DNA from 2 places in the Actinomadura sp. NPDC048394 genome. Region 1 is predicted to be linked to the other one. Evidence: riboswitches for the same ligand, from Rfam matches in the RefSeq annotation. Region 1 holds a riboswitch; the other holds the start of a gene.
The links. Region 1 has a riboswitch for cobalamin ahead of bluB (5,6-dimethylbenzimidazole synthase). Riboswitches for the same ligand answer to the same signal wherever they lie in the genome.
Positions count from the first base shown of each region.

Region 2: another riboswitch for cobalamin. It lies ahead of cobN (cobaltochelatase subunit CobN); the one in region 1 lies ahead of bluB (5,6-dimethylbenzimidazole synthase).

Region 1 is NZ_JBEZJL010000001.1:140,772-144,511, reverse strand. Features, by position in the region: gene AB0C78_RS00765 (class I SAM-dependent methyltransferase) at 1-72, shown strand, start outside; gene AB0C78_RS00760 (DUF4240 domain-containing protein) at 135-704, shown strand; gene AB0C78_RS00755 (DUF4260 family protein) at 787-1,206, shown strand; cobalamin riboswitch at 1,250-1,442, shown strand; gene bluB (5,6-dimethylbenzimidazole synthase) at 1,477-2,091, shown strand; gene AB0C78_RS00745 (GNAT family N-acetyltransferase) at 2,148-3,029, shown strand; gene AB0C78_RS00740 (RNA polymerase sigma factor) at 3,166-3,740, shown strand, end outside; gene AB0C78_RS00735 (hypothetical protein) at 3,740-3,740, shown strand, end outside.
Region 2 is NZ_JBEZJL010000078.1:13,942-17,681, forward strand. Features, by position in the region: gene cobN (cobaltochelatase subunit CobN) at 1-2,290, opposite strand, end outside; cobalamin riboswitch at 2,347-2,466, opposite strand; gene AB0C78_RS40085 (hypothetical protein) at 2,544-3,602, shown strand; gene AB0C78_RS40090 (precorrin-3B synthase) at 3,640-3,740, shown strand, end outside.

The sequences.
Region 1 (3,740 bases):
GAGGCGGCGGGCCTGCGCCTCGACCGCTTCCTGGACGACGACGGCGCCTGGTTCACCGCCCGCCCCGTCTAACCGGTATGTCCGACCCGTACGCCACATTGGTCGGCGGACGAAGCCGAGGTGCGGGAGGACGCATGGACGAGCAGGCCTGGTGGGATCTGATCGAGGACGCGCGGGCCGAGGCCGGCGAGCACGCCGACGACCGCGACTCCCCCGACGACCCGCTGGTCGACCTGGTGACCGATCGGCTCCTCGCCCTGGACGGCCCCGGCATCGTCGCGTTCGACGCCATGCTGACCCGCGTCCTCGACTCGGCGTACCGGCGGCCGCTCTGGAACGCCGCCTACCTCATCGAGGGCGGCTGCGGCGACGACGGCTTCATGGACTTCCGCGCCGGCCTCGCCCTGCTGGGACGCGACGTGTTCACCCGGGCCGTCGACGACCCCGACACCCTGGCCGACGTCCCGACCGTCGTGCGGATGGGCCAGGAGGACGAGGGCTGGATCGGCGCGGAAGGCCTGCACTACGCGGCCCGCAACGCCTACAAGCGCACCATCGGAGAGACCGAGTCGTTCGACGCGGCGATGGAGTCGGCCGTGCGCGCGATGCAGCGCCCCGAGCATCCCGTGGGCGACGACTGGAACGTCGAGGACGACACCGCAACCCGCCTCCACCTCCCCCGCCTAGCCGCCCTCTTCCTCTGACCACCTGGTTCAGCTCATGAGCTTGACAGCTAATGAGATTAGCTTTAGGTTGTGGCTAACGTCATTAGCCAGGAGGTAGGTCATGAGCACCGTCACCGCGCACGCCGTCCGCAAGCACCTCGTCCCCGTCGTTGTCCGCCGCAGCGCGTGGGGCGCGAACGCGCTGTTCTGGACCGCGTTCGCCGTCGTCGAAGGCGTCAACCACGGCTGGGTCGCGGCGCTCCTGGCCGTCGTGTTCTTCATCGCGCCCGACCTCACGTTCCTGGCCGGGATGCGCGACGCGCACACCGTCGAGCGCGGGCAGCTCCCGGCGCGCGCCGTCCCGTACTACAACGCCGCGCACCGCGCGCTGGTCCCGCTCGCGCTCATCGCGCTCTACACCGTCGCCCCGATCACGTGGGCGCCGATCTTCGCCGGGCTCTGCGGCTGGATGGCGCACATCTCGTTCGACCGCGCCGTCGGCTACGGCCTGCGCACCAAGGACGGCTTCCAGCGCCGCTGACCCCCTCCCCCGTCCCGGACGAGGGCACCGCTACGATCGCGGACGGCGTGAACTGACGCGAGGTGCCCCTCGGGGAGAATCGGGAAGCCGGTGCGAATCCGGCACGGGCCCGCCGCGGTGACCGGGGAGCCGCCGCCCATGCGCGCGAGCGCGGCCACTGGCCGGAAGGCCGGGAAGGCGGGCGGTGAGGCGTCGATCCGGGAGTCCGAAGACCGGCCTCGCTCCGACGGCCGCCCGACCGGGCGGCCCGACCGCAGCGGGAGCCTGCCCATGAACCTCTACGACGTCATCCACCGCCGCCGCGACGTGCGCGCCGAGTTCACCGGCGCGCCGATCCCGGACGGCGTCCTCGACCGGATCCTCACCGCCGCGCACGCGGCGCCGAGCGTCGGCCTCTCCCAGCCCTGGGACTTCGTCCTGGTGCGCGACCCGGACGCCCGCCGCGCGTTCCACGACCACGTCCGTGCCGAGCGCGACGCGTTCGCCGCGACCCTCACCGGCGACGCCGCGGACCGCTTCGCCCGCATCAAGATCGACGGGGTGCTGGAGTCGAGCCTCTCGATCGTGGTCACCTACGACGCCGAACGCGGCGGACCGGCCGTCCTCGGCCGGCACGCCATCGCCGACGCGGGCCTGTACTCGGTCTGCCTGGCCGTCCAGAACCTCTGGCTGGCCGCGACGGCGGAGGGACTCGGCGTCGGCTGGGTGTCGTTCTACCGGGAGCCGTACCTGCGCGGCCTCCTCGGCATACCGGAGGGCATCCGCCCGGTCGCGTGGCTGTGCGTCGGGCCCGTCACCCACCTGGAGACGGTCCCCGACCTCGAACGCCACGGCTGGCGCCACCGCCGCGCCCTGAACGCCGCCGTCCACCACGACCGCTGGTGAGCGCCGTCCCCGGATAATCAGGTGCGCACCCGCGCCCGTCGCGTGATCATGCGTGCATGGACCCGGTACGCATCAGGCGCATGGCGCGGGACGACCTCGTCGCGACCGAGCGCGCGGCGGCGGTGACGTTCCTCGAAGGCGACCGCCTCACCCGGCGAGCGAACGAACCGGAACCCGAACCGCCGACCGAAGAGCAGTCCCGCCGCCTGATCGACCGCCTGGACCACTTCCTGTCCGTCGATCCGGACGGCTGCTGGATCGCCGAGGACGGCCGGGACGTCGTGGGCTTCGCCATCTCCCAGAACCGCGAACGGCTCTGGTACCTGGCGACCTACGGCGTCCTGCCGGGCCGGCAGGGCAAGGGCATCGGCAGGCGCCTGATGGACGCCGTCCTCGCCCACGCCGGCGACCGCCCGGGCCTGTTCTCCTCGACGGTGCATCCCGCGGCGACCCGCCGCTACCGGCTGGCGGGCTTCACCTTGCACCCGCAGATGCGGATGGTCGGCACCGTCGACCGGTCCACGCTGCCCGCCGTGCGTGGCCTGCGGGAGGGGCGCGCCGACGACCTCGAATGGATGGACGAGCTGGACACCGCCGTCCGCGGCGCGGGCCACGGCCCCGACCACGTCCACATGCTGGAGACGCTGCGGCTGGTCGTCTCCGACGCGCCCGGCCGGCGCGACTACGTCTACATCGACGAGGCCGCCGGACGTCCCGCGCTGCTCGCCGCCGACCGTCCCGAGACCGCCGAGACCCTGCTGTGGGAGGCGCTCGCCAGCGCGCGCGGGGACACGCTCGTCAACTGCATCACCACAGACAACCACTGGGCGGTGGACGTCGGCCTCGCCGCCCGCCTCGACATCGGCCAGGAGGGCTACATCGCCGTCCGCGGCATGCCCGCCCCCGCCCCCTACCTGGCGAGCGGCCACTACCTATGATCCGACCGTCCGGCCCGGAGAAGACCGTCCGGCCGGAGAAGGGGTCGGACGCTTCCGGGCAATCAAGGACGTGACCCCCCTCCACGCTTCCAGAAGGGTCCCGCATGACCCTTCCCCCAGCGCCACGGGACGAGCCGTGACGCGCGGATCGGCGGAGCCGTCGGACGCCGACATCATCACCGCCGCGCAACGCGACCCCGAACGGTTCGCCGACCTCTTCGACCGGCACTACCGGGACATCCACCGCTACGTGGACCGGCGGCTCGGCGCGGACGCCGCCGACGACATCGCGGCCGAGACGTTCCTGATCGCCTTCCGCCGCCGCGCCGTCTTCGACACCGCGCACGCCTCGGCGCGGCCCTGGCTGTACGGCATCGCGACCCGGCTGATCAGCCGCCACCGCCGCGACGAGCTGCGCCGCTACAAGGCGATGGCCCGGATGCACACCACCGGCGTCGTCGAGAGCCACGAGAGCAGCGTGACCTCAGCGGTGGACGCCGCTAGCTTCGGCCTGAGCCCGGCCCTCGCACGCCTGCGGCACGGCGACCGCGACGTCCTGCTCCTCGTGGCGCTCGCCGAACTCAGCTACCCGGAGGTCGCCGAAGCCCTCGGAATCGCCTACGGCACCGTCTGCTCGCGGCTGAGCCGCGCCCGCAAGCAGGTCCGCGCCGCACTGCGCGCCTCGGGACACGACGAGGAGGACGACGACCG
Region 2 (3,740 bases), on a different contig from region 1:
CCATGCCGATCTCGTCGCTGGTCCTCTCCAGTCGCGGGACGATCTCCGTCGCGGCGAACCGGAGGATGTCGGCGACCTGCCCGTCCGCGACGTCGGACGCGGCGGACGGGTCCCAGCCGCGCTCCTCCATCGCGGTGACCAGCGCGCGCGCCCGCTCCTCGACGGCGTCGACCTCGTTCCGGGAGCCGCCGTCCTCCTTCAGGCCGAGCGCCTCGCGCAGGCCGGGCAGCGTCACCGAACCGCCCCACATCTGCCGCGCCCGCAGCATCGCCAGCACCAGGTCGACGCGCGTCTCCCCGGCCGGGGCGGCGCCGAGGACGTGCAGGCCGTCGCGGATCTGGACGTCCTTCACCTCGCACAGCCAGCCGTCCACGTGCAGCAGGAAGTCGTCGAACTCGGCGTCGTGCGGACGGTCGTCCAAGCCGAGGTCGTGGTCCAGGCGGGCGGCCTGGATGAGGGTCCAGATCTGCGCGCGGATCGCGGGCAGCTTCGCCGGGTCGAGCGCCGCGATGTTCGCGTGCTCGTCGAGGAGCTGCTCCAGCCGCGCGATGTCGCCGTAGCTCTCCGCCCGCGCCATCGGCGGGATCAGGTGGTCGACGAGCGTGGCGTGCGCGCGCCGCTTGGCCTGCGTACCCTCGCCCGGGTCGTTCACCAGGAACGGGTAGACGAGCGGCAGGTCCCCGACCGCCGCGTCCGGCCCGCAGGACGCCGACATCCCGGCGGACTTGCCGGGCAGCCACTCCAGGTTCCCGTGCTTGCCGACGTGGACGATCGCGTCCGCGCCGAACTCGTCCGCGACCCACCGGTACGCCGCCAGGTAGTGGTGGCTCGGCGGAAGGTCCGGGTCGTGGTAGATCGCGACGGGGTTCTCGCCGAACCCGCGCGGCGGCTGCACCATCACGACGACGTTCCCGGACCGCAGCGCGGCGAGCACGATCTCGCCGTCCGGGTCTTGGGAGTCGTCCACGAACAGCTCGCCGGGCGGCGGGCCCCAGTGCCGCTCGATGCCGTCGCGCAGGTCCTGCGGGAGCGTCGCGTACCAGGCCTTGTACCGCGCCGCCGGGATGCGGACGGGGTTGCCGGTGAGCTGCGCCTCGGTCAGCCAGTCGGGGTCCTGCCCGCCCGCCGCGATGAGCGCGTGCATCAGCGCGTCGCCCTCGGCGGGCAGTTCGCCGCCGACGTCGTAGCCGCGCTCGCGCATCTCGGCGAGCAGCTTCACGACGCTGGCCGGGGTGTCGAGCCCGACCGCGTTGCCGATCCGCGCGTGCTTGGTCGGATACGCCGACAGCATCAGCGCGACCCGCTTGTCCTGCGCCGGGACGTGCCGCAGCCGCGCGTGCCGGACGGCGATCCCGGCGACCCGCGCGGCGCGCTCCGAATCGGCGACGTAGACGCTGAGGCCGTCCTCGTCGGTCTCCTTGAACGAGAACGGCACCGTGATGATCCGGCCGTCGAACTCCGGCACCGCCACCTGCGTCGCGGTGTCCAGCGGCGACAGGCCGTCGTCGTTGGCCTCCCACGCCGCGCGCTCGCTGGTCAGGCACAGCCCTTGCAGGATCGGGACGTCCAGCCCGGCGAGCGCGCCCACGTCCCACGCCTCGTCGTCGCCGCCCGCGCCCGCGAACGCCGGCTTCGTACCGCCCGCCGCGAGCACGGTGACGACCAGCGCGTCGGCCCGTCCGAGCGTGTCCAGGAGTTCCTTCTCGGCGGTGCGCAGCGACGCGCAGAACACCGGGAGCGCCTGCCCGCCCTTCGCCTCGATCTGCCGGCACAGCGCCTCGACGAACGCGGTGTTCCCGGCGAGGTGATGGGCGCGGTAGTACAGGACGCCGACGACCGGCCCCTCGCCCGACCGGCGCTCGCGCTCCAGCACGCCCCAGGTCGGGGTGGGCGCCGGGGGAGCGAACCCGAACCCGGTGAGCAGCACCGTGTCGGACAGGAAGGCGAACAGCTCGGCGAGGTTGCCGGGACCGCCGTGCGCCAGGTAGGCGTGCGCCTCGGCGCTCACCCCGGCGGGGACGGTCGACAGCTCCATCAGCTCGGCGTCCGGTGCCTGCTCGCCGCTGAGCACCACCACGGGACGCGGCCCCGCGAGCAGCGCGTCGAGGCCCTCCTCCCACGCGCGCCGGCCGCCGAGCAGCCGCACGACCACCAGGTCGGTGCCGTCCACGAGGGCGGGCAGGTCGTCCACGGACGTGCGGGCCGGGTTGGCGAGCCGGAAGCCGGCGCCGCTCGCGCGCGCACTGAGCAGGTCGGTGTCCGAGGTGGACAGCAGCAGGATCACGCGGATCGCGTCCTCACCCGGGGTCCTCGCCCCGAATCGCAGGTCAAGACAGCGGCGGCACGGAGTCTCCTGGCTCCCGGATCGGCGCTCGCCCCGGCCTTCCCGCTCGCGCGGTGGCCTTCGGTGGGGTCCGCTCCCCGGTGACAGTGGCGGGACCGCGCCGGATTCGCACCGGCTTCCTCCCTTGCCGCCGCCCACACCCTAACCCGATTCCTTCCGGCCCGGCGCGCCCGGGGGAGCACCGTGGGACGATCTTCCGATGCGACGGGAGAGCGAGCCGGTCTCGTGGCGGTTCCAGCGCTGGGCGGCGCCCGCCGGGCTGGCGGTCCTGGTCGCCGCCTCCATCGCCACGGTCGGTGCGACGGTGGGCGGAGAGACCCCGCAGACGGCAGGGCGTTTCGGCTACCAGGCACCGCGCTTCATGCTCAGCGCGGGACGGCAGGGGCCGTGGATCGAGGTGCGCACGCCGCCCACCGTGAACGGGCCCGGGCGCGTCGTCGACACGGTGCGGCCGCCGGACTCCGCGGGTGAGGTACAGGAGATCCTCGCCGGGCCGGGCGGGAGTTTCGTCGTCGCGGCGTCCCGGAGCGACCCGTGCGAGACGCGCCTCTTCCGGTTCCGGCTGACCGGTGACGGCCACGTGACCGGGCTCGCGCCGCTGCGCGGCGGCACCACGCCCGCGCTGGTCGCCGGCCTCGCGATGAACCGCCGAGGCGACCGGCTCGCCTACACGACCGCCCCCTGCGCGCCGCACAGTTTGGCCGCCGCGAGCCCGCCACGTGCCGCGCTGACCGTGCTGGACACCGCGACGGGGAGCCGCCGCACCTGGAGCGCGGCCGGGCCCTCGGTCATCGGCGAGATCGTCTGGGCCCGCGACGGGCGGACGCTCGGCTACGCCACCGGCGACGTCGTCCCCGGGGCCGGGCAGGACGCCGCCGTCCGGAACGTGACCGTCCGCGCGACCGACACCCGCGAAGGCGGGTCCGGCCTGCGCGAGGGGCGGGTCCTGTTCCGCGCGCCGGGCGGTCCGGGGGCGGTCTCGTCCGCCACCATGAGCCCGGACGGCCGGACCGGATACGGGCTCATGCGCCGGCCGGACGCCGTCGTCCTGTTCGCCTTCACCGAAGGGAGGCCGATGCGGGTCACCCAGACGATCTCGCGGAAGCCGGGCGAGGGCGTCGCGATCGGCCTCGTTTCGAGCGGGGAACCGCGTTATGCCTGCTTGAACGGCCTGGACGCGTTCGGCAGGGCCGTCGACGGCGCGTTCCAGACGACCTTCGCGGGGTTCGGGCACTGCGGCTCGGCGATGGCCTACTGAGCGGTCGCGTTCCCCGGTCCGGGTTAGAGTTCCGGCCGTGTCGTCGTCTTCGCGTTCGGAGCCGGACCGGTGTCCGGGGGCCCTGCGGGTGCATGCCGCCGCCGATGGGGGGCTGGCGCGCGTCCGGCTGCCCGGCGG